Regions from separate parts of the Variovorax xiamenensis genome, predicted to be linked through region 1. Evidence: predicted binding sites of a transcription regulator. Region 1 holds the regulator's gene; each other region holds the start of a gene.
What was found. The regulator sigma-54, encoded in region 1, starts transcription at its own class of promoters, with help from an activator protein. The targets are predictions, from matches to a motif close to TGGCANGNAANCTGCTTT.
Positions count from the first base shown of each region.

Region 2: a site for sigma-54 is predicted at 3,474-3,491, ahead of glnA (type I glutamate--ammonia ligase). Genes of this name have one in related genera too.
Region 3: a site for sigma-54 is predicted at 2,576-2,593, ahead of atzF (allophanate hydrolase). Genes of this name have one in related genera too.
Region 4: a site for sigma-54 is predicted at 4,983-5,000, ahead of SFB74_RS32425 (pilin). Genes of this name have one in related genera too.

Region 1 is NZ_CP139038.1:749,230-756,684, reverse strand. It holds gene SFB74_RS03305 (cytochrome b) at 1-177, shown strand, start outside; gene SFB74_RS03300 (YceI family protein) at 192-785, shown strand; gene SFB74_RS03295 (YceI family protein) at 862-1,506, shown strand; gene SFB74_RS03290 (LysE family translocator) at 1,540-2,187, shown strand; gene SFB74_RS03285 (phospholipase D family protein) at 2,450-4,051, opposite strand; gene rpoN (RNA polymerase factor sigma-54) at 4,065-5,672, opposite strand; gene lptB (LPS export ABC transporter ATP-binding protein) at 5,694-6,488, opposite strand; gene lptA (lipopolysaccharide transport periplasmic protein LptA) at 6,485-7,201, opposite strand; gene SFB74_RS03265 (thiol:disulfide interchange protein DsbA/DsbL) at 7,355-7,455, opposite strand, start outside.
Region 2 is NZ_CP139038.1:2,291,125-2,298,579, forward strand. It holds gene SFB74_RS10095 (polysaccharide deacetylase family protein) at 1-662, shown strand, start outside; gene SFB74_RS10100 (sterol desaturase family protein) at 681-1,655, shown strand; gene SFB74_RS10105 (EI24 domain-containing protein) at 1,706-2,593, shown strand; gene SFB74_RS10110 (competence/damage-inducible protein A) at 2,590-3,390, shown strand; gene glnA (type I glutamate--ammonia ligase) at 3,537-4,952, shown strand; gene SFB74_RS10120 (hypothetical protein) at 5,196-5,711, shown strand; gene glnL (nitrogen regulation protein NR(II)) at 5,717-6,796, shown strand; gene ntrC (nitrogen regulation protein NR(I)) at 6,824-7,455, shown strand, end outside.
Region 3 is NZ_CP139038.1:456,422-463,876, forward strand. It holds gene SFB74_RS01950 (AmpG family muropeptide MFS transporter) at 183-1,565, opposite strand; gene SFB74_RS01955 (M48 family metallopeptidase) at 1,625-2,488, shown strand; gene atzF (allophanate hydrolase) at 2,625-4,361, shown strand; gene SFB74_RS01965 (ABC transporter substrate-binding protein) at 4,374-5,381, shown strand; gene SFB74_RS01970 (ABC transporter permease) at 5,387-6,214, shown strand; gene SFB74_RS01975 (ABC transporter ATP-binding protein) at 6,338-7,171, shown strand; gene hpxZ (oxalurate catabolism protein HpxZ) at 7,168-7,455, shown strand, end outside.
Region 4 is NZ_CP139038.1:7,037,115-7,044,569, reverse strand. It holds gene SFB74_RS32450 (TerC family protein) at 1-144, shown strand, start outside; gene SFB74_RS32445 (Stp1/IreP family PP2C-type Ser/Thr phosphatase) at 173-982, shown strand; gene SFB74_RS32440 (FHA domain-containing protein) at 1,052-1,705, shown strand; gene SFB74_RS32435 (CHASE2 domain-containing protein) at 1,760-4,018, shown strand; gene SFB74_RS32430 (3',5'-cyclic-nucleotide phosphodiesterase) at 4,049-4,852, shown strand; gene SFB74_RS32425 (pilin) at 5,060-5,611, shown strand; gene tfpZ (TfpX/TfpZ family type IV pilin accessory protein) at 5,662-6,483, shown strand; gene SFB74_RS32415 (hypothetical protein) at 6,645-7,316, opposite strand; gene SFB74_RS32410 (pilus assembly protein) at 7,300-7,455, opposite strand, start outside.

The sequences.
Region 1 (7,455 bases):
CTGCCCGACTTCGTGCCCGCCGACCACGACTTCGCCGAGGCGGTGCTGCAGCCGCTGCACCGCAACTGCGCCTTCGCGCTGGCGGGCGTCATGCTGCTGCACGTGGCGGCGGCGCTCAAGCATCACTGGATCGACCGCGACGGTCTGCTCAAACGCATGTGGCCCGGGCCACGCTAGGAATCTGTTCGATCATGAGTTCCCTTCTTTCTCGTCTTTCCCTGCCGCTGCTGCTGGTTGCAACGGCGCTGCCCGCCGGCGCCGAGCCCGCGACCGCGTCCGGCGCGAAGCTCGTCGCCGACAAGAGCCAGATCGTCTTCGTCACGAAGCAGATGGGCGTGCCCGTGGAAGGCTCCTTCAAGAAGTTCGACGCGCAGGTCGCCTTCGATCCGAAGAAGCCCGAGGGCGGCAGCGTGGTGCTGCACATCGACACCACCAGCGCGGGCTTCGGCATTCCGATGAGCGACGCCGAGCTGCCCAAGCAGCCGTGGTTCGACTCGGCCCACTTCCCGCAGGCGAGCTTCCAGTCGAGCGCCATCAAGGCGCTGGGCGAGGGCAGGTTCGAGATGGCGGGCAAGCTCACCATCAAGGGCGTCGCGCGGCCGGTGACGGTGCCCGTCAGCATCGCGCCGGCGCCCGGCGGCAACTACTCGGTGGCCAGCGGAAGCCTTACGATCCAGCGGCTCGACTACAAGATCGGCGAAGGCGAATGGACCGACACCTCGGTGGTCGGCAACGAGGTGCAGGTGCGCTTCAAGTTCACGCTCGCGGGCCTCGGGCCGCTGTGAACCGCCGCCCGGCCGCTCCCGCCCTTCCCTCACCCGGTTTTCTTCTCTCTCTTTCATGACCCAAGCAGGCAATGCCATGAAGAAGCTCCTCCTCGCCACGGCCGTGTCGGCCGTCGTGTTCGCTACCGCCACGGCGCAGCAACTGCCCCAGCAGCCCGAATACACCGCGCCGCCGGTGGCCGCCAAGCCCGCGGGCGGCCCGGCGAAGAACGCCAACTACGTGATCGACCCCACGCATACCTTCGTGATGTACGAGATGGGCCACTACGGCACCACCACCAACCGGGGCCGCTTCAGCACCAAGGACGGCTCGGTGCAGATCGACGGCACCGGCAGCAGCGGCAAGGTCGACATCACGATGGACATCAGCTCCATCAACACCGGCGTCGACCTGCTCAACCGCCACGTGCAGAGCAAGGATTTCTTCAACGTGGCCGAGTTTCCGACCGGCCGCTTCGTGGCCGACCGCATCGAGTTCTCCGGCGACAAGGTGGTCGACGTGCCCGGCAAGCTCACGCTGATGGGCCAGACGAAGCCGGTGACGCTGAAGGCCGTGCGCTTCAACTGCTACCTGAGCCCGCTGATCAACCGCCAGGTGTGCGGCGGCGACTTCGAGACCACCGTGGAGCGCAGCGACTGGGGCATCACCTGGGGCCTGAACTTCGGCTTCGAGAACAAGGTGAAGCTGCTGGTGCAGGTCGAAGCGGTCAACGTGCAATGACGCAATGAACTCGCACCGAATGGAGACAAGGCCATGATGGACACCACCCTCGCCCTTCTCGGCATCGCCGGCGCCATGACCGTAGGCGCGATGAGCCCAGGCCCCAGCTTCGTCATGGTGGCGCGCACCGCCGTGACTTCGCGCGCCGACGGCCTCGCGGCGGCGCTGGGCATGGGCGCGGGCGGGCTGGCCTTCTCGATCGCCGCGCTGGCGGGGCTGCAGGCGGCGTTTCTTGCGGTGCCGGCGCTTTACCTGGCGATCAAGGGGCTGGGCGGCGCTTACCTCGTCTACCTCGGCTTTCGCATCTGGCGCGGCGCGCGACAGCCGCTGGCAGTGGCGCAGGAGGCCACTGACCCTTCGCAGCGTCCGCAGGGTCGGAGCAAACGCACCTTCCTGCTGGGCCTGGCCACGCAGGTGAGCAACCCGAAGACGGCGGTGGTCTACGCCAGCATCTTCGCGGCCTTCCTGCCGCGCGAGGTGCCGCTGGTGCTGGCGCTGGCCGTGCCGGCGGTCATCTTCTGCATCGAGACGGGCTGGTATTCGATCGTCGCGCTGGCGCTGTCGTCGGCGGCGCCGCGCTCGGCCTACCTGCGCTACAAGGTCTGGATCGACCGCGCTGCGGGCGGCGTGATGGGGCTGCTCGGGCTGCGGCTCGTGTGGTCGGCCGTGCGCGGCACCTAGGGCGAATCGACATTCAAACGTGGCCGCGTTGGCTCGCCTTGCACCCGGATGTGCGCAGGGCGGCGCAGGCCAGAGTCATCTCTGGTCAAGCCGGCCGACAAAGCAGGCGGGTGCAAGGCGGGCCAACCCGAAGGGAAGGACGAATGCCGGGCGCATTGCGGCGTTGCGGCTCGCTTGCGTAGCCGAGCTACGCGGCGCTCCCCGCGCCTTGCACTGCGCCCGGCATTCGTCCTTCGCGGCCACGTTTGAATGTCGATTCGCCCTAGAGCAGGCTCTCGGGCGTCAGCGGCGCCAGTATCTCGAGCATGGTCCGGTCCCAGAAGCGGGAGTCGGGCTCCTCGCTCAGCACGGTGAGCTTGCCGGCGTCGTCGCTCACCCACTCGATGCGCGACTCGTTGCTGCCTTCGGCAAAGCGCAGCCTGTAGGCGCCCTGCTGCTTGAGCACGTCGATGAGCTTCAGCGCCTGCTGCGCCATCTCGGGGCTGCGGATGAAGAGGCCGATCTCGGTGTTGTGCGTTTCGGAGCGCGGGTCGAAATTCATCGAGCCGACGAAAAGAATGCGCTGGTCGATCACCGCCGACTTGGCATGCAGCCGGCCCACCGAGGTGCCGAAGAGGCCCAGCCGCACGCTGCTGCGCGTGCGCGTGGTGCTCAGCTCGTAGAGGTCGGCGCCCAGCTTCAGCATGTCGGGGCGGTAGCGGCGGTAGGCGGTGTGCACCAGCGGCTCGTCGGTGGCGGCCAGCGAGTTGGTGACCACGCTGATCTTCACGTTGCGCCCGCGGATCTCGCGCATCACCTCCAGCCCCGAGGCGCCGGGGATCAGGTAGGGCGAGACGATGGTCACCTCGGAGCGGGCGCGGCGCATCTGCTCGACCACGTTGTAGCGCACGCTGTCCACGTCGAGCAGCGGCACGCCGCCGTAGGAAGCTGTCTTGCCGATCACGCGCTCGGGCGAATCGGCATACGCCTCGGCGGTGGTCCAGATCAGGCCGAGCTTGCCGGCGTCGAGGTCTTCCGCCATCGGGCTGTAGCCGAGCAGGTCGTTGGGCGCGGGCTTCGGCGGCGGCGGCGTGGTGTCGGGGCCGGTGGCGAGCTCGAAGCGCTTCTGCAGCTCCTCGCGCGAGAGACTGCTGCCGGCCACCGACTGGATCGGCCGCACGTAGACGCTGTTCCAGTACTGGTCGAAGAGGCTGCCCAGGCGCGGGATGAGCGCGCCGGTGACGAAGGTGTCGAGGTCGATGAAGTTCTCGCCCGCGGTGCGCCTGAAGTACTGGTTGCCGATGTTGCGCCCGCCAGCCACCGCCATCGCGCCGTCGGCGATGAAGAGCTTGTTGTGCATGCGGCGATTGACGCGGCTGAAGTCGAAGAGCGAGGCGGTGAAGCGCTTCAGCAGGCTGCCGCGCCCGGCCGGAAAGGGGTTGAACAGCCGCAGCTCCACGTTGGGCGTGGCGGCGAGGCCGAGCAGCAGCTCGTCTTCGCCGGAGGTGTAGAGGTCGTCCATCAGCAGCCGCACGCGCACGCCGCGCTGGGCGGCGTCGCGCAGGGTGCGCAGCAGGTAGCGGCCGGTCTCGTCGTTCTCGATCTGGTAGTACTGCACGTCGAGCGTGCGCTGCGCGCGGCGGGCCAGCTGGATGCGGGTGTCGAAGGCGAAGTCGCCGCCGGGCATCAGGCGGAAACCGCTGAGGTCGGGGTCGGGCTGGGAAGCCAGCGCGATCTTGCCGAGCGCGGTGTCGGCCGAGACGGCCATGGCCTTGGTGGGTGTGCGCGGTGCCTCGTCGGGCAGCGTGGCGCAGCCTGCGAGCAGCAGCACCGCCACCATGGCGAAGACCCAATGCCCACAGCGCGACATCAGGCCTCGGTTCATCGGCGGTGTCTTTCTACAGGGCCTTGCGAAGATTGGCGGGCGCGATGCGCAGCGCCTCGCGGTACTTGGCGACGGTGCGGCGCGCGCACTCGATGCCCTGCTCCTTCAGCATCTCGGAGATCTGGCTGTCCGACAGCGGCTTCTTCACGCTCTCGGAGCCGACGAACTGCTTGATGAGCGCGCGCACCGCGGTGCTCGATGCGTTGCCGCCGGTCTCGGTGCCCAGCGCCGAGCCGAAGAAGTACTTGAGCTCGACCGTGCCGAAGGGCGTGGCCATGTACTTGGCGGTGGTCACGCGCGAGATGGTCGATTCGTGCAGGCCCAGCTCGTCGGCGATCTCGCGCAGCACCAGCGGACGCATGGCCAGCTCGCCGTGCACGAAGTAGCTCTTCTGCCGCTCGACGATGGCGTTGCTCACGCGCAGGATGGTGTCGAAGCGCTGCTGGATGTTCTTGATGAACCAGCGCGCCTCCTGCAGCCGCTGCGACAGCGCCTGGCTGCCCTCGCCCTTGTGCGACTTGAGCGCGCCGGCGTAGATGTCGTGCACGCGCAGGCGCGGCATGACCTCGGGGTTGAGCATGACGCGGAACTTCACGTTCGTGCCGCGCCCCGTCTTGGTGACGATCACGTCGGGAATGATGATGTTGCGCTCGACGTCGACGAAGCTGCGGCCCGGCTTGGGCTCCAGCCGCGCGATGACCTGCAGCGCCGAGCGCACCAGCTCCTCGTTGCTGCGGGTGAGCGTGGCAAGGCGCTTGAAGTCGCGGCGCGCGAGCAGCTCCATCGGCTGCTTGCAGATGGCGATGGCGGTCTTGCGGACCTGCTCTTCTTCCTCGGTCTCGTCGTCGCTGGCCATGGCGCGCAGCTGGATGCTCAGGCATTCGCCCAGGTCGCGCGCGCCGACACCGGCGGGCTCCAGGCTCTGCAGCAGGCCGAGCGCCACCTGGAAGTGGTGCACGAGGTCGTCGAACTGGTCGTTGTCGTCGCCGGCCAGGCCCGAGGCGAGCGCGGGCAGCGAGTCTTCGAGGTAGCCGTCGTCGTTGAGCGATTCGATGAGAAAGCGCAGCGCGGCGCTGTCGTTCTCGCTCAGCCGCAGGCTCAGCGCCTGGCGGTGCAGGAAGGACTGCAGCGACTCCTGGCTGCGCGCGAGCTCGGTGGCATCGGCGCGATCGTCGTCGCCGGCGTTGTTCTGGCGCGCCGGGGCGTCGCCGCCCCATTCGCTGTCGTCGGGCGCCATGTCGACGGTGCCATCGCCTTCCCAGTCGGGCTCGCGCTCGGCGATTTCGGCGGCGGGGCCGTCGGAGTCGGCGGCCGCGGTGGAGCTGGTTTCGGAAGAGGTCGTGGCGGCCGGGCCGGGCGCCGTGGGCGCGAAGTCGCTTTCGCCGCCCTCGCCACCGTCACCGCCGTCGTCGCGCGGGATCGGAGCGTCCGCCGTCTCGAGCCCGAATTCCTCGCGCACGGCTTCCTCGGCGGTGCGCTCGAGAAAGGGGTTCTCGTCGAGCATCTGCTCCACCTCCTGGCTCAGCTCGAGCGTGGAGAGTTGGAGCAGCCTGATCGACTGCTGCAGCTGCGGCGTGAGTGCCAGATGCTGCGAAACGCGAAGGGACAGCCCTTGCTTCATGGTGGAAACCGCCCCCGCCCCTTACATGCGGAAGTGCTCGCCCAGGTACACCCTGCGTACCTCGGCGTTGTCGACGATCTCCGAAGGCGTGCCTTGTGCCAGCACGTGCCCGTCGCTGATGATGAAGGCGTGGTCGCAGATGCCCAGCGTCTCGCGCACGTTGTGGTCGGTGATGAGCACGCCGATGCCGCGCTCCTTCAGGAAGCTGATGATCCGCTGGATCTCGATCACCGCGATGGGGTCGATGCCGGCGAAGGGCTCGTCCAGCAGGATGAAGCGCGGCTGCGTGGCCAGCGCGCGCGCGATCTCGACGCGGCGGCGCTCGCCGCCCGACAGCGCCAGCGCAGGCGAATCGCGCAGGTGGTCGACGCGCAGGTCGGCCAGCAGGTCGGTCAGGCGCTCCTCGATGTGCTCCTTCGACAGGGCCACCATCTTGCCGTTCGCGTCGGGCTCGCTCTGGAGCTCGAGCACGGCGCGCACGTTTTCCTCGACCGTGAGCTTGCGGAAGATCGAGGCTTCCTGCGGCAGGTAGCTCAGGCCCATGCGGGCGCGGCGGTGGATCGGCATGTGGGCGATCGGCTCGCCGTCGATGGTGATGTCGCCGGCGTCGGCGCGCACCAGGCCCACGATCATGTAGAACGAGGTGGTCTTGCCGGCGCCGTTCGGCCCGAGCAGCCCGACGACTTCGCCCTTCTGCACGTCGAGCGAGACGTCCTTGACGACCGTGCGGCTGCCGTAGCTCTTCTTCAGGCCGCGCGCGACCAGGCGGCTGCCCGGTGCGCCGTTGGCGTCCTGCGTTCCTGCGGATTCGATCACTTGCGCGTGTCTCCCTGGTCACTGCCGAGCGTGGTGCTCTGGCGCAGGCCCTTGCCGGGCGCCGGGGTGGGAGCCGGCGGCGGTGCCTTCGCACCGGCCGGGGCCGAGGCGCCGGCAGCCGGGGCGGTGGCGGCCTTGGGGGTGAGGATGGTCCTGACGCGTCCGCCCGGGGCCGAGGCGTTCACGGCGGTGTTCGGCGGCACGGTGGAACCGTTGACGGTGTAGGTGTCATTGCTCTGGTCGTAGACGATCAGCGCGCCCTGGCTCTCGTCGTTCGGGGTGGCGCCCAGCAGCCGGCGCATGGTCGCGTTGCGGATGAACTTGACGTTGTCGGCGCGGCTGTCGTACTCGATGACTTCCGACTCGCCCTCGATCCACTCGTCGGGCGCATTGCGCTTCTGCTTGTAGTAGGCCCGCTTGCCCGGTGCCGCGGTGACCACGCCGTACTGGTAGCCCTCGGCGTCCTGGCGCACATCCAGCCGCGCGCCGCGGATGATGATCGTGCCCTTTGTCACCAAAACGTTGCCGGTGAACACGCTGGTCTGCTTCAGGTCGTCGTAGCGCATCGAGTCCGACTCGATGTTCATCGGCTTGGAGCGGTCGGCGGTCTCGGCCACGGCTCCCGAGGCCAGGCCTGCCAGCAGCAGCGCGCCGGCGGCCAGGCGGCCGATGCGACGCAGGAAGGGGGTGGTGGGGTAGGAGTGCAATGTCATAGAGGCACGAAACTTGCTGAGCATTGTATGCGGCTGAGTGCTTCTGCCCCGCACGCACAGATGAAAAAGCCCGCCGAAGCGGGCTTGACTTTCCTTCTGGCTTTCTACCAGAAACACCGCGCAACAGCGCGGCACGGCTCGGGTTTTCCGGGCTCAGCCCTTCTTCGCCTCGCCGATCAGATAGTTCACGACCTGAAGTACTTTGGTCATGTTGCCGGCGGTCTCGCCATCCACGTACCAGCGCCCGGCCACGG
Region 2 (7,455 bases), 1.5 Mb from region 1:
TGGTGGCCGACGTGCTCAAGCGGCAGGACGTGCGCGTCACCTTCTTCGCCGCCGCCGAGCGCACCCAGACCGACGGCGACAGCCTCGACGACCACTGGGCGCCCTGGTGGAAGGCGAGGGCGGCCGAGGGCAACGAATTCGGCTCGCACACCTACGACCACTCCTACTGGCGCGCCGACGTGAAGGGCACGCCGCCCAGCTTCCGCATCAAGCCCTCGGCCGGCCCGCAGAACGGCAAGGAATCGACCTGGAGCGCGGCCGAGTACTGTGCCAACATCAAGAAGGCCTCCGACCGGCTGGCGGCAGTCACCGGCAAGAAGCCGTTGCCGCTGTACCGCGCGCCGGGCGGCAAGACCTCGCCCGCGCTGCTGGCCGCCGCCGAGGGCTGCGGCTACAAGTACGTGGGCTGGGCACCTGCCGGTTTCCTCGGCGACGAGCTGCCGAGCGAGAAATTCAGCAACGCGAAGCTGCTGACGCAGGCGCTGGACACCATCCGCCCCGGCGACATCCTGCTCGCGCACCTGGGCATCTGGTCGCGCAAGGATCCGTGGGCCCCGGCCAACCTCGAACCGCTGATCGTCGGCCTGAAGGCCAAGGGCTTCTGCTTCCGCACGCTGCGCCAGCATCCGGACTTCAAGGCCTGGATCGCCTCCCACCCCTGAACGACGAGTTTCCTGATCGTGATCGACTGGCTGACAGACGCCTTTTCCGCCATGCAGGGCTGGTTCTTCGAGACCGTCGTGCAGCCGCTGGTCTACGCCGTGGGGCTGGGCGGCTGGACCGAGGACGCCTTCGACGCCACCGGCTGGCTGCTGGTCGGCGTGATCCAGATCCTGGTGCTGCTGGCCGTCATCGGGCCGCTGCAGCGCTGGCGCTCGGTGGAGCCGGTGGTCGACCGCCACGCGATCCGCATCGACGTGCTCTACACGCTGATCCACCGGCTCGGACTGTTCCGGCTGGCGCTCTTCTTCACGCTCCAGCCCTTCTTCGACGACGCCCTGGGCGCGCTGCGCACGGCGGGGTGGGGCACCTTCCACCTCGACGAGGTGTGGCCCGGCGTGACCGACATTCCGTGGGTGGCCTTCGCCATGTACCTCGTGGTGCTCGACTTCGTGGGCTACTGGATCCACCGCGGCCAGCACCAGTTCAACTGGTGGTGGGGGCTGCATTCGCTGCACCACTCGCAGCGGCAGATGACGATGTGGAGCGACGACCGCAACCACCTGCTCGACGACATCATCCACGACACGCTGATCGTCATCGTGGCGCAGCTCATCGGCGTGGCGCCCGGGCAGTTCATCGCCTTCGTCGCCTTCACCCAGCTCAGCGAGAGCCTGCAGCACGCCAACCTGAGGGTGAGCTTCGGCGCCATCGGCGAGCGGCTGTGGATCAGCCCGCGCTTCCACCGGCTGCACCACAGCATCGGGCTGGGTCACGAATCGAACGGCGCCAGCACGCTCGGCGGCCATAACTTCGGCGTGCTGCTGCCGTGGTGGGACATGCTCTTCGGCACAGCCAACTTCGAGAACCGCTACGACCCGACCGGCATCCGCGACCAGGTCGAGCCCCGCGCCGACGGCCGCGTGCGCGACTACGGCCGCGGTTTCTGGGCCCAGCAATGGCTCGGGCTGAAGCGAATGGTCGGGCGCGGTTGAGGGGCTCCGGGCCCTGAAAGGCGCGCCCGAGGCGTTATCCTCGCTGACTCATGCGCCTGCTCCTCGACTCCTTCTGGCGCGCGGTCGCCTATTGCATGCTGCCGCGCGTGATCGTGCTGTCGCTGCTTCCGCTGGGGCTCATGATCGTGCTGGCCGCGGCGCTCGGCTACTTCTACTGGGACGCCGCGGTGGCCTGGACGCGCGGCGCGCTCGACGCCTGGCCGCTCCTGTCGAGCTTCTGGGCCTGGATCGGCCGCCTTTTCTCCGGTGACGTCACCTCCGTGCTGGCCTCGCTGGTCGTGGTCTTCGCGGCCACGCCGGTGATCGTGGTGATCTGCCTGCTGATCGTGGCCGGCTTCATGGCGCCCGCGCTGACCAAGCTGGTGGGCGATCGGCGTTTTCCGGGGCTCGAGCAGAAGAAGGGCGCTTCGTTCCTGGGCAGCGTGGCGCGTTCGCTCGGCGCGACCGTGCTGGCGGTGATCGCGCTGGTGGTGTCGATGCCGCTGTGGCTCATTCCGCCGCTGGTGCTGATATTGCCGCCGCTGATCTGGGGGTGGCTCACTTACCGCGTGATGAGCTTCGACGCGCTGGCCGAGCATGCCAGCCCCGAGGAGCGCGCCGCGCTGATCCGCGCCCACCGGGTGCCGCTGCTGTGCATCGGCGTGCTGTGCGGATACCTGGGGGCCGCGCCCAGCATCGTCTGGGCCTCGGGCCTGCTGTTCGCTGCCGCCTTCTTCGTGCTGGTGCCGATCGCCATCTGGATCTACACACTGGTTTTCGCCTTCTCGGCTCTCTGGTTCGCCCACTACTGCCTCGACGCGCTCGCGCAGCTTCGCGCCCGGCGCGCGGCCGCGGAGGCTTCGGCCAACGGCGGCACCCCTGCCATCGAGGCCGACGAGGCCAGCAAGGCCGCTCTTTCCCAATGGGGTTCTCCATGACTCGCGCATTCGGTCTCATCGTCGTCGGCGACGAGATCCTCTCCGGCAAGCGTGCCGACAAGCACATGGCCAAGTTCATCGAACTGCTCGCCACCCGCGGCCTGCAGCTGGGCTGGGCCGAATACGTGGGCGACGAGCCCGCGCGCATCACGGCGGCGCTGCAGCGCGCCTTTGCCGGCGGCGACATCGTCTTCTCGACCGGCGGCATCGGCGCCACGCCCGACGACCACACCCGCCAGTGCGCCGCGAAGGCGCTGGGCGTGCCGCTGGCGTTGCACCCCGAGGCCGAGCTGCTGATCCGCGAGCGCATGCAGGACACCGCGCGCGAGCAGGGCCTGCCCTACGAGCCCGACCGGTCCGACAACGTGCACCGGCTCAACATGGGCGTGTTTCCCGAGGGCGCCACGCTCATCTACAACCCGTACAACAAGATCCCCGGCTTCAGCGTGGGCGACGTGCACTTCGTGCCGGGCTTCCCCGTCATGGCCTGGCCGATGATCGAATCGGTGCTCGACGGCCGCTACGCCGGGCTTTTCGCCAGCAACGCGGTCGCCGAGAAGTCCGTGATCGTTTTCGGTGCCATGGAAGCGACGCTGACGCCGCTCATGGAAGCCATCGAGGCCACCCATGCCGGCATCAAGGTGTTCAGCCTGCCCAGCGTCGACCACCCCACGTACGGCCGCCACATCGAGCTGGGCGTCAAGGGCAACGCCGAGCGGCTCGATGCCGCCTACGCCCAGCTGATCTCGGGCCTGCACACTTTTGACGCCAAGCTTGGCACCGAATTGGTGCGATAAAAGTCATTGCACCAAAATGGTGATATTTCGCCTCCATTTGGGTTTCGAGGCGGCCATCGAAGCCTCATCCGGTGAGGTGACAATGGCACAGAAACTGCATCCCACGTCCCTGTATTCCTAACCACCATCCAACTCAGGAGAAACTGATGGCAAAGACCGTCGCCGATGTACTCAAGCTCGTCAAGGAAAACGAGGTCAAGTTCGTCGACTTCCGCTTCACCGATACCCGCGGCAAAGAGCAGCACGTGACCGTGCCGGTCTCGGCTTTCGATGAAGACAAATTCACCTCGGGCCACGCATTCGACGGCTCGTCCATCGCCGGCTGGAAGGGGATCGAAGCTTCGGACATGCAGCTCATGCCCGACCCGAACACCGCCAACATCGATCCGTTCTTCGAAGAGACGACGATGATCCTGACCTGCGACGTGATCGACCCCGCCGACGGCAAGGCCTACGAGCGCGATCCGCGTTCGCTCGCCAAGCGCGCCGAGGCCTACATGAAGGCATCGGGCCTGGGCGACACCGCCTACTTCGGTCCGGAACCCGAATTCTTCGTGTTCGACGGCGTGCGCTGGAAGAACGACATGTCGGGCTGCTTCGTGAAGATCGAGTCCGAAGAAGCCTCGTGGAACACCGACAAGGAGTTCGAGCACGGCAACTCCGGCCACCGTCCCGCTGTCAAGGGCGGCTACTTCCCGGTTCCCCCGGTCGACAGCTTCCAGGACATGCGCTCGGAAATGTGCCTGGTGCTCGAATCGCTGGGCATTCCGGTCGAAGTGCATCACCATGAAGTGGCCAACGCCGGCCAGCTCGAGATCGGCACCAAGTTCAGCACGCTGGTGCAGCGCGCCGACTGGGTCCAGCTGCAGAAGTACGTGATCCACAACGTGGCCCACGCCTACGGCAAGACCGCCACCTTCATGCCCAAGCCCATCGTCGGCGACAACGGCTCCGGCATGCACGTGCACCAGTCGGTCTGGAAGGACGGCAAGAACCTGTTCGCCGGCGACGGCTATGCGGGCCTCTCGGACTTCGCCCTGCACTACATCGGCGGCATCATCAAGCACGCACGTGCCCTGAACGCCATCACGAACCCCGGCACCAACAGCTACAAGCGCCTGGTCCCCGGCTTCGAAGCCCCGGTGAAGCTGGCCTACTCGGCCAAGAACCGCTCGGCCTCGATCCGCATCCCGTTCGTGCCCAACCCGAAGGGCCGTCGCGTCGAAGCACGCTTCCCCGATCCGCTGATGAACCCGTACCTGGGCTTCGCCGCGCTGCTGATGGCCGGCCTGGACGGCGTGGAAAACAAGATCCATCCGGGCGAAGCCGCCAGCAAGGACCTGTACCACCTGCCGCCGGAAGAAGACGCGCTGATCCCGACCGTCTGCCACAGCCTGGACCAGGCCCTGGAAAACCTGGACAAGGACCGTGCGTTCCTGACCAAGGGCGGCGTGTTCACTGATTCCTACATCGACGCGTACATCGACCTGAAGATGCAGGAAGTCACGCGCTTCCGCATGGCGACCCATCCGGTCGAGTTCGACATGTACTACTCGTTGTAATTGGTTCGCCCCCAGGCTTCGCGCACTTCGTGTCGCTGCGCCAACCCCCTTCCGGGGGCGATACCTGCGGCCCGGCTGAGCCGGTTCCGCGGTATCTCCCGAAGGGGGCAGGGCCTGATGTAAGCCTGATGGGTTATGGAAGGACGGCTGGGCCGTCCTTTTTCTTTGGGGTGGAACATCTGGTCACTTTCGCCGTCGAATTGCACGAAAATGCGCCTTTGTCGCCGCTCTCCACCGATACACATGAAGACAGCTTCCCTCATCTTTCTGGCCGGTTCACTGATCGCGTTGCCGGCGCTCGCGCAGGAGCGCGTCTGGCGTTGCGGCAACGAGTACACGAACAACGCGACGGTCGCGCAGCAGAAGGGCTGCAAGATCATGGAAGGCGGCAACGTCACGGTCGTGCAGGGCACCAGGGCTTCGGGCGGCGGCTCCGCTTCTTCCTCGTCGAGCGGCTCGTCCGCTGCGCGTTCGCCGGCTGGCAGCCCGCGGATTGAGGGCGTCGACCAACGTGCCCGTGACGGCGAGGCGCGCTCGGTGCTCGAGGCCGAACTCAAGAAGGCCGAGGCGCGTCAGGCGGAGCTGCAGAAGGAATACAACAACGGCGAGCCCGAGAAGCAGGGCAGCGAGGGCCGCAACTACCAGAAGTACCTGGACCGCGTCGCCGAGATGAAGGCCGAGCTGGCACGCAACGAGAGCGACATCGCCGGCATCCGCCGCGAGATCGGACGCCTGCCGGCCAAGCAGCAGCCGCAGTAATCGTCATGGTGTTCGGGAAGAAGGCGGCCAGCGCCAACTCGCGCTTCCAGTCCTTCGACCTGCTGTCCACGCTGATCGCGGTGGTCGACAGCAAGGGCTCGGTGCTGTTTGCCAATGCGGGACTCGAAGACGCACTCGGCACCTCGCGCCGCACGCTCGAAGGCTCGCAGTTCGGCGCATGTTTCCATGAGCCGCAGGTGCTGCGCACGGCCATCGACGGCGCCAGCAGCAACGACTTTGCCACGCTGCGCTACGAAGCCTTCCTGCGCCGCGTCAACCACGAGCTGATGCCTGTGCAGGTTTCGCTCGCGCATGGCGAGAAGAAGGGCGAGCTCATCATCGAGATGTCGCCGCTCGAGCAGCAGGTGCGGCAGGACCGCGAGGAGCGGCTCATCGACCAGGCGCAGGCGAACAAGGAACTCATCCGCAACCTCGCGCACGAGATCAAGAACCCGCTGGGCGGCATCCGCGGCGCGGCGCAGCTGCTGCAGATGGAGGTCGAATCGCGCGACCTCATCGAGTACACCCAGGTCATCATCCATGAGGCCGACCGGCTGCAGACGCTGGTCGACCGGCTATTGGCACCGCACCGCCGCCCGCACGTGGTGGGCGACGTCAACATCCACGAAGTCTGCGAGCGGGTGCGCTCGGTCATCCTCGCGGAGTTTCCGCGCGACCTGCACATCGAGCGCGACTTCGACGTCTCCATTCCCGAGTTCCGCGGCGACCGCGAGCAGCTCATCCAGGCCACGCTCAACATCGCGCACAACGCGGCGCAGGCGCTGGCCGAGCGCCGCGCGGCGGGTGATGCGCAGATCACATTCAAGACGCGGGTGGCCCGCCAGGTGATCTTCAACAAGCAGTGGTATCGATTGGCATTGGAATTGCATGTAATCGACAATGGACCGGGTGTGCCGGACACGATCAAGGACCGCATCTTCTATCCGCTCGTATCGGGCAGGGAAGGCGGAACTGGGCTGGGATTGACGCTCGCACAAACTTTTGTGCAACAGCATCACGGCGTGATCGAGTGCGACAGCGTCCCGGGCCGAACCGATTTCAAGATATTGATACCGCTGCCCTAGCGCAGCCACCGGCAACAGAGGAGATGCATGAAGCCGATCTGGATAGTTGATGACGACCAATCGATTCGCTTCGTGCTCGAGAAGGCTCTGCTGCGCGAAGACCTGCCCACGCGCAGTTTCACCAACACGCGCGAGGTGCTCGCGGCACTCGAACAGGCTGCCGACGACGATCAGCTCGCGCCCCAGGTCCTGGTGAGCGACATCCGCATGCCCGGCGGCTCCGGGCTCGACCTGCTCGACAAGATCAAGGCCCTGCACCCGGGCCTGCCCGTCATCATCATGACGGCCTTCTCGGACCTCGACAGTGCCGTCTCTGCCTTCCAGGGCGGCGCCTTCGAATACCTGCCCAAGCCCTTCGACCTGCCGCGCGCAGTCGAGCTCATCCGCCGCGCGGTCGACGAGAGCCAGCGCGAGGAAGTGGCGGAAGAGCGCATGGTCGCCGCGCCCGAGATGCTCGGCCAGGCGCCTGCCATGCAGGACGTGTTCCGCGCGATCGGCAGGCTTTCGCAGAGCAACGTCACGGTGCTCATCACCGGCGAGTCGGGCTCGGGCAAGGAACTGGTGGCGCGTGCGCTGCACAAGCACTCGCCGCGCGCCAACGGCCCCTTCGTGGCCATCAACACCGCCGCCATTCCGAAGGACCTGCTGGAGAGCGAGCT
Region 3 (7,455 bases), 290 kb from region 1:
GGCTGTCGGTCAGGCGGACGATGGGCGCGCGGGGAAGGCAAGCAGAACGGAAAGGGCGCGCCGGCGAGGAAAGGAGATTGAAAGAAATTTCGAAGGAAACGAATGTATACCGGTACAGCCTACCAGTTGCGCGGCCCGTGCAGCGTCGGCCGTTTCCTATAAGGCGCAGGCCCTGTAGACCCCTATTGACGGCCCTGGGGGCTTGTGGTCGTCAGCCGCGAGGCCAGCGCCACCAGCACCAGCACCGGCGCGCCCAGCAGCGCGGTGCCGACGAAGAAGCTGCTGTAGCCGTAGGCGTCGACGAAGGCGCCCGAATAGCCGGCCAGGAACTTCGGCAGCAGCAGCATCAGCGAGCTGAACAGGGCGTACTGCGTGGCCGAATAGCTGATGTTCGTGAGGCTCGACAGGTAGGCGATGAAGGCCGCCGAGGCGATGCCGCCAGCGAGGTTGTCGGCCGAGACCACCGCGATCAGCGCCGTCAGGTCGTGCCCGCGCGTGGCCAGCCACGCGAAGAGCAGGTTGCTGGCGGCGCTGAGCACCGCGCCCAGCATCAGCACGCGCATCACGCCCAGTCGCATCGAGAGCACGCCGCCGACGAAGGCGCCCACCAGCGTCATGATCACGCCGTAGATCTTGCTGACCGAGGCCACCTGGTCCTTGGTGAAGCCCATGTCCACGTAGAAAGGGTTGGCCATGATGCCCATCACCACGTCGCTGATGCGGTAGATGGCAATGAGCGAAAGGATCAGCACCGCCTGCCACTTGTAGCGGCGGATGAAATCGGCGAAAGGCTCGACCAGCACGTTGCGCAGCCATTCGGCGGCGCTGCGGGCCTTGGGCAGGGCGCCCGGCACCGGCTCGGGCGACAGCAGCACCGTGACCACGCCGACGGCCATCGAGGCCGCCATGACCAGGTAGGCCGTCTTCCAGGCGCCGTTCTGGTAGGCGGCGGCGCCCGTGGCTGCCACGGCGGGCGCCACCTCGGCCCAGGCCGCGACCCACAGCACGCCGGCACCGGCCCAGATCATCGCGAGCCGGTAGCCCGTCTGGTAGGCCGCTGCCAGCGCTGCCTGCTTGCGCGCCTCTGCCGATTCGATGCGGAAGGCATCGAGCGCGATGTCCTGCGTGGCCGAGCCGAAGGCCACCAGCAGCGCACACCAGACCAGCGGCGTAAGCCCGTGGCGCGGGTCGTTCACCGCCATGCCCGCCAGTCCGGCGATGACCATGCACTGCGCCAGCAGCAGCCAGCCGCGGCGGCGCCCCAGCAGCGTGGTGAGCGGCGGCAGCGGCAGCCGGTCGACCAGAGGTGCCCAGACCCACTTGAAGCCGTAGGCCAGCCCGACCCAGCTCAGGTAGCCGATGGTGGTGCGGTCGATGCCCGCCTCGCGCAGCCGGAAGCTCAGCGTGCCCAGCACCAGCAGCAGCGGCAGCCCCGCCGAGAAGCCCAGCGCCAGCATGCGCAGGGTGGCGGGTTCCAGGTAGACCTTCAGCGCGTCGCGCCAGGGCGGAGAGGGGGGCGTGGGGGTTTCTGCGGGCGAGGCGGACATGTGCCCCGGATTGTCCATGAGCGACGCCCCGGGTTCCCGGCCTTCTTGTCTTCATTTGTTCCTATGATCCCGCTCCTATGTGCACACGATGCGATCTCCCCGCTTCCATCCCGTCCGCCGCTTCCGGCTGGAACCCCAGGCGTGCCTTCCTGCTGGCGGCGGCCGGCGCGGCCAGTGCTGCCCTTGCAAGGCCGGCCCTGGCGCAGGTCGACGTGGGCAGGGCCTCGGTGGCGCGCAACCTGGTGCCGGCGGACCAGATCGAGGCGGCCGGCGTGCAGCAGTACGGCCAGCTGCTCGAGCAGGCACGCGCCAAGGGCGCGCTCGCGGGCGAGAGCAATCCGCAGCTGCAGCGCCTTCGCGCGATCGCCAAGCGGCTCATTCCCTTCGCGACGCCGTGGAACTCGCGCGCCCGCGACTGGAAGTGGGAGGTCAACCTGATCGGCAGCAAGCAGATCAACGCCTTCTGCATGCCCGGCGGCAAGATCGCCTTCTTCACCGGCATTCTCGAGCAGCTCAAGCTCACGGACGACGAGGTCGCGATGGTGATGGGCCACGAGATGGCCCATGCGCTGCGTGAGCACGCCCGCGCCCGCATGGCCAAGAGCGCGGGCACCGGCGCGGCGCTCTCCATCGGTGCGCAGCTGCTCGGATGGGGGCAGGTCGGCGACCTCGCCGCGCGCGCCGGCACGCAACTCATCACGCTCAAGTTCAGCCGCGGCGACGAGACCGAGGCCGACCTCGTGGGGCTCGAACTCGCGGCGCGCGCGGGCTACGACCCGCAGGCGTCGGTGTCGCTGTGGAAGAAGATGGCCACGGCGTCGAAGAACCAGGGCGGCCTGAACTTCCTCTCGACGCACCCGAGCGGGCCGGACCGCATCGCCAAGCTGGAAGCGAACCTGCCGAAGGTCGAAAAGCTCTACCGCGACGCCAGGAAGAGCTGACCTGCCCGGTTCCACCCCTCTCATATCCAGAGGGGCGGAAGTGAATTCCCTCCGTCATTCCTGACCAGCGCGACCTCGCGTCGCCGTTGGCATGCCGCTTGCATCTCAACTTGTACACATGTTTGGATGCCTGAAGATGGTGCATGAAGAAAACCCGAAAAGCGGATCGCCCGAAGCCGCCTGGATCGCCAGGTTCGCATCGCCGCTGGCGCATGCGAAGGCCGGCGAGGCGCTGGGTTTCGCCCTGCCGCTCGCCGGGCTGCGCTTCGCGGTCAAGGACAACATCGACGTGGCCGGCGTGCCCACCACCGCCGCCTGCCCGGCCTTCGAGCGCCTGCCCGAGGTGCACGCAGCCGTGGTGCAGCGCCTGCTCGAAGCCGGTGCATCGCTGGCCGGCAAGACCAACCTCGACCAGTTCGCCTGCGGCCTGAACGGCACCCGCTCTCCTTATGGCGAGGTGCCCAATGCCTTCGACGCGCGCTACGTGTCGGGCGGCTCCAGCTCGGGATCGGCCTACGTGGTGGCCACGGGCGAGGCCGACTTCGCCCTCGGCACCGACACCGCCGGCTCGGGCCGCGTGCCCGCCGGGCTCAACAACATCGTCGGCATCAAGCCTTCGCGCGGCCTGCTGAGCGCCTTCGGCGTGGTGCCTGCCGCGCAGAGCGCCGACTGCGTCTCCATCTTCGCGCGCACCGTCGCCACCGCGGTCGACGTGCTGCTCGCCGCCGCGGGCCACGACGCGCGCGACCCGTATTCGAGAGACATCGACCTGCGCCGCGAGCCGCTGCCCGCGCGCTTCCGCTTCGGCGTGCCCGACAGGCTGAGCTTCTTCGGCGACGCTGCCGCCGAACAGGCATTCGGCGACGCGGTCGCGCGGCTGCTCGCCATGGGCGGCACGCCCGTCACCATCGCCTACGCGCCGCTCGCCGAAGCCGCCGCGATGCTCTACGAAAGCGCGCTGGTCGCCGAGCGCTACGCCGCCGTGCGCGAGTTCTTCGACGCGCACGAAGGCGACGTGATCGAGCCCGTGCGCGGCATCCTCGCGAGCGGCCGCGACTACGACGCCGCCGACGTGTTCGAGGCCCAGGCCCGCCTGCGCGCCATCGCGCAGAAGGTCGAGCCGATGTGGCGCGCCATCGACGTGCTGCTCGTGCCCACCGCGCCCACGCACTACACCCGCGAGCAGATGCGCGCCGACCCCGTGGTGCTCAACCGCAACCTCGGCGCGTACACCAACTTCGTCAACCTGCTCGACTACGCCGCGCTCTCTGTGCCCAGCAGCCTGCGCGCGGATGGCCTGCCTTTCGGCATCACGCTGATCGGCCCCTGCGGCAGCGATCTCGCGCTGGCCGAGCTGGGCCAGCGCTATCACCACGCGACCGGTCTCGCGCAGGGCGCGACCGGCCAGCCGCTGCCCGCGCCGCGCGCCATTCCGGGGCTCGCCGCGCCGGGCGCCGGCCTGCTGCCCATCGCGGTGGTCGGCGCGCATCTCTCGGGCATGCCGCTCAACGGCCAGCTCACCGAGCGCGGCGCGACGCTGCTGCGTGCCACAACGACTTCGCCCTTCTACCGGCTGCATGCATTGCCGGGCACGGTGCCCCCCAAGCCCGGGCTGCGGCGCGTGGCCGTCGGGGCAGACGAAGGCGGTGCCGCCATCGCGCTGGAGGTGTGGGCCGTGCCGCTCGCCCAGGTCGGCAGCTTTCTCGCGCTCATCCCGGCTCCGCTGGGGCTGGGCAGCGTCGAGCTGGCCGACGGCAGCTGGGTGAAGGGCTTCATCTGCGAGGGCCATGCACTGGCCGGCGCGCAGGACGTGACCCATCACGGCGGCTGGCGCGCCTACGTCGCGAGCCTGGCCACCCCGAGTTCCAACTGATCAGGAGTTCCGATGAGCATTCAACAAGACTCTTCCGCCGCACGCCAAAGACGCCGGTTGCTGCAGGCCGGCGCCGCTGGGCTGGCCGTGCTGGCCGCGCCCGCCATCGTGCGCGCGCAGGGCGCGGCGACGAAGCTGCGCATCGGCTTCTGGCCGGTGGCCGCCGGCCTGCCGTTCTTCGCGGCGGTCGACAAGGGCTACTTCAGGGAGGCCGGCCTCGAAGTCGAGCCGCTGAAGTTCGCCGGCGCGCAGCAGGTGATGGAAGGCATGCTCGCCGGCCGCTGCGACGGCAGCGCCAACGGCACCGGCTCGGCCAACCTCGCCATCGGCGAGATCGCGCAGCCCGGCCTGTTCAAGATCTTCTGCACCAACCCGAGCAACGCGAAGTACGTGCTCGACGAATTCATCGTCGCCAAGGACAGCCCCGTGAAGAGCGTGGCCGAGCTGGCGGGCAAGAAGGTCGCCTCGGGCCCCGGCATCCAGAACGTCACGCTGTGCAAGACCATGCTGGAGCGCGCGGGCGCCAAGGGCGCGACCGTGAGCGAACTGCCCATCGGCCAGCACGTGGCCGCGCTGGTCGCGGGCCAGGTCGACGCCTGCTACACGCTGGAGCCCACCGGCACGGTGGGCCGCATGAACGGCACCACGCGCGTCGTCGAGGCCGGCGTGGTCGCCAGATACATCCTCGGCGACCCGATGGCGCCCTGGCACGGCGGCGCGGCCAGCCTCACCAGCGAGTTCATCAAGAAGAACCCCGAGATCGCGAAGAAGTACATCGCCGCCTACGCGCGCGGCGTGGAGCTGGTGCGCAGCAAGCCCGACGAGGCACGGCAGTTCATGAAGGGCTACACCGCCATCGAGGGCAAGCTCACGGCCGAGGTGCCGCTCGCGTCGTACATGCTCTACAACGAGTTCAAGCCCAGCGACGTCGCGTACTTCCAGAAGTTCTACGACCTGTTCACCGAGAAAGGCATCTTCGAGAAGAAGGTCGCGGTGGACGGCCTGCTCTACAAAGGCTGACGACCATGGCCGAAGCAAGCACGACCACGGCCGCGCCGTGGACCCCGTCGGCAAGTGCTGCCACCGCGGCACCGAAGCCGCCGCTGCGCGAGCGTATGCTGCCCTTCATCGGTCCGGCGGTGCTCTTCATCGTTTGGGACCTGGTGGTGCGGCTCGGCTTCATCAAGCCGATTCTTCTGCCCACGCCCGCCGACACCATCGCCGCCCTCATCACCGGCCTGGCCGGCGGCCCGTTGCTCACCGACTTCGCCATGACCGTGTGGCGCACCGTGCAGGCCTTCGTCATCGCGGCGGTCGTCGGCGTGCCGCTGGGCGTGCTGCTCGGCAGCAACGAGAAGGCGTACCGCAGCGTGGAGTTCCTGATCGACTTCTTCCGCTCCACGCCGTCGTCCGCGCTCATCCCGCTGTTCCTGCTGATCTTCGGCGTGAGCGACGTCAACAAGGTCGCCATCGCGGCCTTCGGCGCACTGCTCATCGTGGTGTTCAACAGCGCCTACGGCGTCATCAACGCCCGCAAGCAGCGCGTGATGGCGGCACGCGTCATGGGCGCCTCGCGCTGGCAGATCTTCAAGGACGTGCTCGTGTGGGAAAGCCTGCAGCCCAGCTTCGTGGGCCTGCGCTCGGCGGTGTCGATGGCGCTGGTGATCGTCATCGTGGCCGAGATGTTCATCGGCTCCGACACGGGGCTGGGCCATCGCATCATCGACGCGCAGCAGGTGCTCAACGTGAAGAGCATGTACGCGGCCATTCTTGCGGCAGGCGCGCTGGGCTACGCCCTGAACATCCTCTTCCTGATCGCCGAGCGTCGCATCGTGCACTGGAGCGGAAGGTAATGGACCACCCCCAGGCTTGCTCGCTACGCGTAGCCGCCAACCCCCTGCGAAGGGGCGCTGCCTGCGGCCCGGCAAAGCCGGTTCCGCGGCAGCTCACGCAAAGATCCCGACAGGAGCGCATCCATGCGAGCTTCAACTGACATCGTCATCAACGGCCCGGTATACGCCGACGTTCCGAAGCCTGCCTTCAGGCCCGGCCCGGCAGGCACGCACATCACGATCCGCGGGCTCACCAAGTACTTCGCGGGCTGGCCGCTGTACGAGAACTTCGATCTCGACATCCCGAAGCACGCGATCGTCTCGGTGTTCGGCCCCAACGGCTGCGGCAAGTCCACGCTCATCAACATGATCGCGGGGCTCATCCCCATCGACTCGGGCGAGATCCTGTTCGACGGCAAGCAGCGCAAGGACACCAAGATCGGCTACGTGTTCCAGAACTACCGCGAGGCGATGTTCCCGTGGATGCGCACCATCGACAACATCGCCTATCCGCTGAAGCTCGAAGGGCGCAGCAAGGCCGAGGTCGACCGGCGCATGGAAGAGCTGGTGGCGTCCTTCGACGTGAAGTTCGACCTGAAGCGCTTTCCCTACGAGCTCTCGGGTGGCCAGCAGCAGACGGCGTCGATCATGCGCGCGCTCGCGCCCAGCCCCGAGGTGCTGTTTCTCGACGAGCCCTTCTCGGCGCTCGACTTCGAGATGACGCTCTTCATCCGCGAGAAGCTGCAGGAAGTGTTCATGCAGACCGGCACCACCATGCTGCTGGTGTCGCACGACCTCGAGGAGGCCGTGTACCTCGCCGACGAGGTGCTGCTGCTCACCAAGCGGCCCACCAAAGTCGCCGAGATCCTGCGCTACGGCGACGCGCGCCCGCGCACCGTCGAGACGCTGAGCACTGAAAGCTTCGTCGCGACCAAGAAGCTCAGCCTCGACATCTTCCAGCGCGAGGTCCGCCGGTGACGCCCGAGATCAACATTCCCGAGGTGCTGGCTGAAGTGCAGGCCGTGTTCGCACGCTACGAGGCCGCGCTGGTCGGCAACGACCGCGCGACGCTCGACGAGCTCTTCTGGAACAGCCCGCACACGCTGCGCTACGGCTTCTCGGAGAACCACTACGGCCACGCCGACATCGCTGCCTTCCGCGCCTCGCTGCCCGTGCAGAGCCCGCCGCGCGAACTGCTGCGCACCGTCATCACCACCTACGGCCGCGACTTCGCGACCGCGAACGTCGAGTTCTGCCGCGAA
Region 4 (7,455 bases), 910 kb from region 1:
ACCATCGTGCAGGACGCCATCCTGCGCGACACGCTGGCGGCCAACCCCTGGTTGCACTACGCGGCTGCGGCTGCCGGTGCGGTGTTCGTCGTGGCCGTCGGCCGCCTGATGCAACGGCGTTCGCACGCCGCTGCACAACACTGAGTTCCAGAGAGATCGGCGCTGACAGAACATGGCGAGTGTCGGCGTCTCCCTTTTCTCCACTCGCCCTCCGCTGACCTGGGAATTCGCCTTCCTGACCGACGTCGGGCGGATGCGCGCCCATAACGAAGACGCGGTGCACGTCGACCCTGCCCTCGGGCTGGCCCTGCTGGCCGACGGCATGGGCGGCTACAAGGGCGGCGAGGTGGCCAGCGCCATGGCGGTCTCGCTGCTGCACGCCAGCTTCGGCCGCTGGTTCGCCCATGCCGGGATGCAGGCGCCGGCCCGCGTGGTCCGGCGCGCGCTCCAGGCCGCCACCGACGAGGCCAACGGCGCGATCCTGCACGAGGGCACCACCAACCACGAGCTCCAGGGCATGGGAACGACCCTGGTGCTGGCGGCATTCCGGCCGCAGCGGGTGGTGGTCGGCCACATCGGCGACTCGCGCTGCTATCGCCTGCGCAACAACAAGCTGGAACTGCTCACCCGCGACCATTCCCTGCGCCAGCAGCAGCTCGACGCCGGCGCGATCACCGCCGAAGAGGCACTGAATTCGCCCACCCGCAACCTCGTGACGCGCGCCGTCGGCGTGGAGGCCCAAGTCTTGCTGGAAATGCACGAACACAGCGCAAGACCCGGCGATCTCTATATGCTTTGCTCCGACGGGCTCAGCGAGATGGTTTCGGATGAGCAGCTTTTCACGCTTCTAGAACACGATGTCGGGCTTCAGAAAAAAGCAGCACTTTTGGTTGCAATTGCAAATGACAATGGCGGACGGGACAACATTTCCGTTGTCCTGGCCAGCGCGAGCGTTGCGGAAACGCCCCGCGCGGGCAGCTAGCAGGTTCCGCGGGCGGCCCTGCGGCCTGCCTGCCGTCGTCATTCAAGCTTTGGATTCGGGGAGTCGGCAATGCCGAAGATGATCATTTCGGTCGATGGCGTTGTCATCGGGCAGGTGGCGCTCGCCAAGGAGCGCACGACGCTGGGACGCCGTGCCTACAACGACATCGTGATCGACAATCTGGCGGTCAGCGGCGAGCACGCCGTGCTGCACATGACTGGTGGCGAAGTCGAAATTGAAGACCTCAACAGTACCAACGGCACCTACGTCAACGCGCTCGCCATCCAGAAGCAGGCGCTCAAGGACAACGATGTCATCGAGGTCGGAGGCTGCCGAATCCATTTCCGCGCACGCAGCAACCTCGACACCGGTGCCGGCTCGATCCGCACCGCCTCGGGCGAATACCCGTCGGGCGCCATGCCCCTGTCTTCGGCGCCCACGGAATCCGGCGCGCTGGTCGAGCTGGGCATTCCGGTGCTGCGCGTGCTCTCCGGCGCCAACGAGGGGCAGGACGTCGGGCTGCAGAAGGTCGTCACCACCGTCGGCAAGCCCGGGGTCGCGGTGGCGGTGGTCACGCGCCGGCGCCAGGGCTACGTGGCGGCCGGCGTCGAAGGCAACGTCACGCTCAATGGCCTGCAGCTGGGGTCCGAGGCCGTCGCGCTGCAGGAGCGCGACGTGCTCGAGCTGGGCGATGCCACGCGCATGCAGTTCGTGCGCATCTGAGCCGCCGCTTTCCCTCCCGGCTTGCCGCGGTCTAGTCTTCACGGATCGGGCGCCGTGAGAGAAGAGTTGCGGCGGCACTGGCCGCGTATTGCGATCACGCTGCTGCCCGTGCTGCTGGCACTGGCGCATGCCACCGGCGTCTGGCGGCTGACCGCGCTCGAACGCCTCGACCAGCTGATCTACGACGTCCGCCTGCGCGCCACGATGCCGGGCACGCCCGACTCGCGGGTCGTGATCGTCGACGTCGACGATGCCAGCCTCGCACGGCAGGGCCAGTGGCCCTGGGCGCGCGACAAGATCGCCCGCCTGACCACCGAACTGCTGACCCGCCAGCAGGCGGCCGTGCTCGGCTTCGACGTCATGTTCCTCGAGCCCGACCGCAGTTCGGGGCTCGACAGGCTGAGGGAAATCATGGGCGGCCCCCTGGGCAAGACGCCCGGCCTGGCCGCCGAGGTCGAGCGGCTCGCGCCCTCGCTCGACCATGACGCCACGCTCGCTGCCGCGCTGGGCGGCCGGCGCGTGGCGCTGGGCTACTACTTCACACGCACCGATACGCCCAGCGCCAAGGGACAGCTTCCGGCGACTCCGCTGCTGCCGGCCGGCGCCTTCCCTTCGGGCAGTACCTACGCCACGGGTTGGAACGGCTTCGGCGCCAGCCTGCCGGAACTGGCGAAGGCGGCACCGGTCGCGGGCTTCCTGAACACGCTGGTCGGCATCAACGGCGACGGTGTGATCCGCAGCGTGCCGCTCATCGCCCGCTATGACGGCGACAAGGCGCAGCCGGGCTACTACGAGTCGCTGGGGCTCGCGGTCTACCGGCTCGCGAACGGATCGCCGCCTGTGCAGCCGGCCTTCGCGCCTGGCGGCGGCACCGCGCCGCAGCTCGAGTCGCTGCGGGTGGGTCGGCTGCGCATTCCGGTCGACGGGACGGGCAGCATGCAGGTGCCGTTTCGCGGCCTCGGCGGTTCGGATGGCGGATCGTTCCGCTACGTGCCGGCCGCCGATGTGCTCGAAGGCCGGCTCGCGCCGGGCGAACTGAAGGACAAGATCGTGCTCGTTGGCGCCACCGCGCCCGGGCTGCAAGACCTGCGTGCTACGCCCGTCGAGGCCGCTTTCCCGGGGGTGGAGGTGCACGCTAACGTCGTCTCCGCGCTGCTGGACCGCCGGCTGCTCAGCGTGCCCGACTACGCGCCTGGCTACGAGGTGCTGCTCATCGCCGCGGCCGGGCTCCTGCTGGCCTTCGGGATGTCGCTGCTGTCCGCGCCGCGCGCCATGCTGCTGGCCGCGGGGGCAATCGCGGCGCTGATCGGCTTGAACGCCTGGCTGTACGTGGGCTACAGCCTCGTGCTGCCGCTCGCGTCGGTGCTGGCGATGGCGGCCCTCGCATTCGCGTTCAACATGAGCTGGGGATACTTCGTCGAGTCGCGCACGCGGCGCGGCCTGGTTCGGCTCTTCGGCACCTACGTGCCGCCCCAGCTCGTCAACGAGATGATGGAGCACCCCGGCCGCTACAGCATGCGCGCCGAGAGCAAGCCCATGACCGTGATGTTCTGCGACATGCGCGACTTCACGCGCCTGTCGGAGCAGATGGCGCCGGCCGAGCTGCAGGCTTTTCTCAACACGGTCTTCAGCCGGCTCACCAACGTCATCAGCGCGCACCGCGGCACCGTCGACAAGTACATGGGCGACTGCGTCATGGCCTTCTGGGGCGCGCCCATCGACACGCCCGATCACGCCGCGCACGCAGTACGGGCCGCGCTCGACATGGCCGATGCCGTGCACGACATCAACCGCATCCATCGCGCCAGCGGGCGGCCCGAGATCAGCGTCGGTATCGGCATCAACAGCGGCGTGATGAGCGTGGGCGACATGGGATCGACCGCGCGCCGCAGCTATACCGTGGTCGGCGACGCGGTCAACCTCGCGTCACGCCTCGAAGGCTTGAGTGGCCATTACGGTGTAGAGGTGGTCGCGAGCGGCGCCACGCGCGAACTCGCACCCGGCTTCGTCTGGCAGGAACTCGACAGCGTGCGAGTCAAGGGAAAGGCACAAGCCGTTGCCGTTTTTACGCCCCTGACCGCGAGCACGCCCGAAGCGTTGGCACAGACCCAGCAACTGCTCGAACGCTGGAGCGAAGTGCTGGCAGCGTACCGCCGCCAGGACTGGGCCATGGGCCGAAACTTGCTCGCGCCCCTGCTCGCCGCGGATGCGAAAAAAGTCCTTTACCAGCTCTACGCCCAGCGTTTAGCCTCGATGGCGTTGCGACCGCAAGACCCGAACTGGGATGGCGCGACCCGGTTCGAGACCAAATGACGACAGACACATACAAAGGGGTCTTTCACAATGCAGGTTCGTGTGCTGGGTTGCTCGGGCGCCATCGCCAAAGACTGCCGCACCACCTCGTTTCTGGTCGACACGGATCTGCTCGTCGATGCGGGCACCGGTGTCGGAGATCTCACGCTCGATGAGATGGTCCGCATCGACGACGTCGTGCTCACGCACAGCCACCTCGACCACATCGCAGCGCTCCCCCTGATGCTCGACGCCATCGGCGGCCGCCGCACCAGGCCGCTGCGCGTGCATGCGCTGAGCGCCACCATCGATGCGCTGCGGGTACATGTGTTCAACAACATCATCTGGCCGGATTTCGAGAGCATTCCCAGCCCCGAAGCGCCCTTCGTGAGCTTTCACGACATCGCGGTGGGACAGCAGCTGCCGCTGGGCAGCCGCGAGCCCAAGGTGGTGGAGGTGCTGCCTGCGGTCCATACCGTGCCTGCATGCGGCTTCGCCGTGCGGCGGGCGGAAGGCGGCGCCCACTGGGTGTTCAGCGGGGACACCGAGCGCAATGCGTCCTTCTGGGAGCGCGTGAACGAACTCGACGTGGCGATGCTGGTCATTGAAACCGCCTTCAGCAGCCGCGAGCAGGCGCTGGCCGAGCGCAGCCTGCACCTATCGCCTGCCGTGTTGGCCGACGAGCTGGCGCACATCGGGGCGGGCGAGCAGTACCCGATCTACATCACCCACACCAAGCCCGCCGAAACCGACGAGATCATGAGCCAGATCGAGGCGCTGGCAGTCGAGCAGGTGGCGGGGCTGGCGCAGCGGGATATCCGCTGGTTGAAGGCGGGCGGTGTCCTGACCTTCTGACAGTCGGTGACGCATTGGCATGACAAATTTGTCACCGCGTGTAGCATCTTCGGGCGGTTTCTGTCACATCGTGTAACGCCAAAGTGGGTAGAGGTGACGTGTTCGGTCGGAGGGAGGCCTTGGAGACGGGTGGCACAGATGCTGCGGAAGGTACTTCGCTCCGGGCAGGTTCCCGGGCGTAACAACCAACCTACCTGGAGTTAGTTAATGAACCGTCGTTCCATCGCACGTTCCGTGCAAAAGGGTTTCACCCTCATCGAATTGATGATCGTCGTGGCGATCATTGGTATCTTGGCTGCTGTGGCGCTGCCGGCTTATCAGGACTACACGGTGCGCGCACGTGTCTCCGAAGGTCTGGTCTTGGCTTCTGGCCTGAAGGTCGTTGTTGCTGACAATGCTTCTAACGGTGTCGCCGATGCGGACGGTGGTCTCTTCAAGGGCATTCCCACGGACGGCGCTAGCACGACCTTCTGCTCTGCCGCAGGTACTTGTTCGTTGAATGGTGGCGTTAATGCCAAGAGCGTGAACACCGTCATTGGTACTACCGCAAACGGGCTGATTACGGTCACCTACAACGCCAATGCTACGGGCAATACCCTTCAACTGTGGCCGTCTTCGAATGGCAATGTGCTTGTTGCAGGTACGATCCCAGGGGCTACCCTGGTTTGGACCTGCTATGCAAATGGCAAGACGGCTATCAACGGCGCGACAAATGGCGCGACCCTTCTGCCGAAGTATGCTCCTGCTGACTGCCGCTGATTTTCGGCAATACACTTAGCTAGTCTCATTCATTAAAGCCCGTGGCCAGTATGCTGGTCACGGGCTTTGCTTTTGTTGCCATGAGAGATATTTCCAAACGACTGCCATATGCACTGAAAGCTAGCGGCTTCCATCTGATTGGAAGCGTGTTGATAGCAAGTCTGGCTACCCTGCTGGTGCTACGCTTATGGTATCCCCATCCGTACGGCGAGTTGGCGGGAGGGCGCGATCTATTGTGGATTCTTATATCAGTGGATGTCGTTTGTGGACCAATGTTGACATTGGTGCTATTCAGTCCATTGAAGTCAAAGAAGGAATTGGCTTTGGATCTGAGCGTAGTAGCAGTTGTTCAGTTTGCAGCACTGCTGTACGGCTTGTATAGCTTGGCAGAAGCCCGGCCAGTAGCCTTGGTATACGAGGTGGATAGATTCCGCGTAATCAGCCGAGCAGATATTTATGAGCCGGAATTAAAAGAGGCTCCTGATTGGACAAGGCCACTTTCTTTTTCGGCTGTGCAGCTAATTGGGATCAAGCTTTCTCAAAGAAATAGCGACCTGCTCGAGAGCATGGATATGTCGATGGCTGGAATAGAGCTCAGTCAAAGGCCAAGCCGTTGGCAGTCGTATGATATGGGCCTGTCTAAAGTGATGGAGTATGCGCAGCCAATGTCTGCTCTATTCAATTATCAACCGGCGCGAGCAAGTGATATTTCAATTGCAATCGATTTGACAAAGGTGCCGGAAGCCGAATTGCGATGGCTTCCATTGGTCTCGCGGCATGCAAATGACTGGGTCGTGCTATTGGATGGCAAAAATGGGAAACCTCTTGGGTTTTTGCATGTAGAGGGTTTTTTTCCTGTTGCGAAAAAATGATTTGCCTCGGCCGTTGAAAATTTTTTAAGAGCGAGCGACTCAAAAATGCAGTACTACTAAGGAGGCTTGGCGGTTGATAACTTGGAAGCCCGTAGACGCATCGATTGAGGCGCGGCAGGAGGTTTTTTGTATGCCGTGTTCCATTTTGCTCAATTGGCGAACTATTGTTTCGCTCTCGAAAAAACAACTTCGACCCGTAAGCTAGATTTGACAGGGCGGCCTAGAAATTCACCGGGCGAAAATATTGCCGTCATGAAAGCGGCGCGTGCCGCTTTTTCAAAGGCGACAGGGAGTAGTGGTTCTTGAGCAACAACGTCATGTACCTTACCCGTTTCGTCAATATAGAGCAGCAGAACGCCAATATGTGATTCATCTGCTAATTCCCCAGCCGGCGACTCGAGAACTACGGGGGTGAGAGCAATTGGTGCAATCGTAAGGTGAGTACGAGGAATGTACTCTTCGAAAAGCTTGCCATCTGAAGACCGGCGGGGCAGGCGAGATGAGGTCTCGTTGACTCCCGATTTCAGGGCTTTTTTCGTATCTCTTCTGGCAGGAGTCGCTGAGTCGATGGTGTCGGCTATGACATCGATTGATGTCGACCTTGCCAGTTCTTGGGTTGGCGCTACGGTAAATGCATGCCGTGGAGGTTGTTGCGTGCGTGTATTGATTCGCACACGAATGGCATCTTTTTTCTCGGCACGAGACGAGTTGGCAGGCACTTCGAGCAAAAAAACATGCAGTGCAATAGAAGCAATTACGCAAACAAGAAATAGACCTAACGGCCGAAAGCATGAACTTCCGGCCACCTGCACATCATTAGTCCACCAGTTCACGCCAAGACGTTCTGCGCGCGCTACCCAAGCCAGTAGATGCGCTATCGATCTGCTTTTGCGTAATGCTGCCATCCGTGTTCTGGATCAGGTTCCGGATGTTCCCGTTTGCATCTCGCACAAGCGTCATGCCCGCAATCAT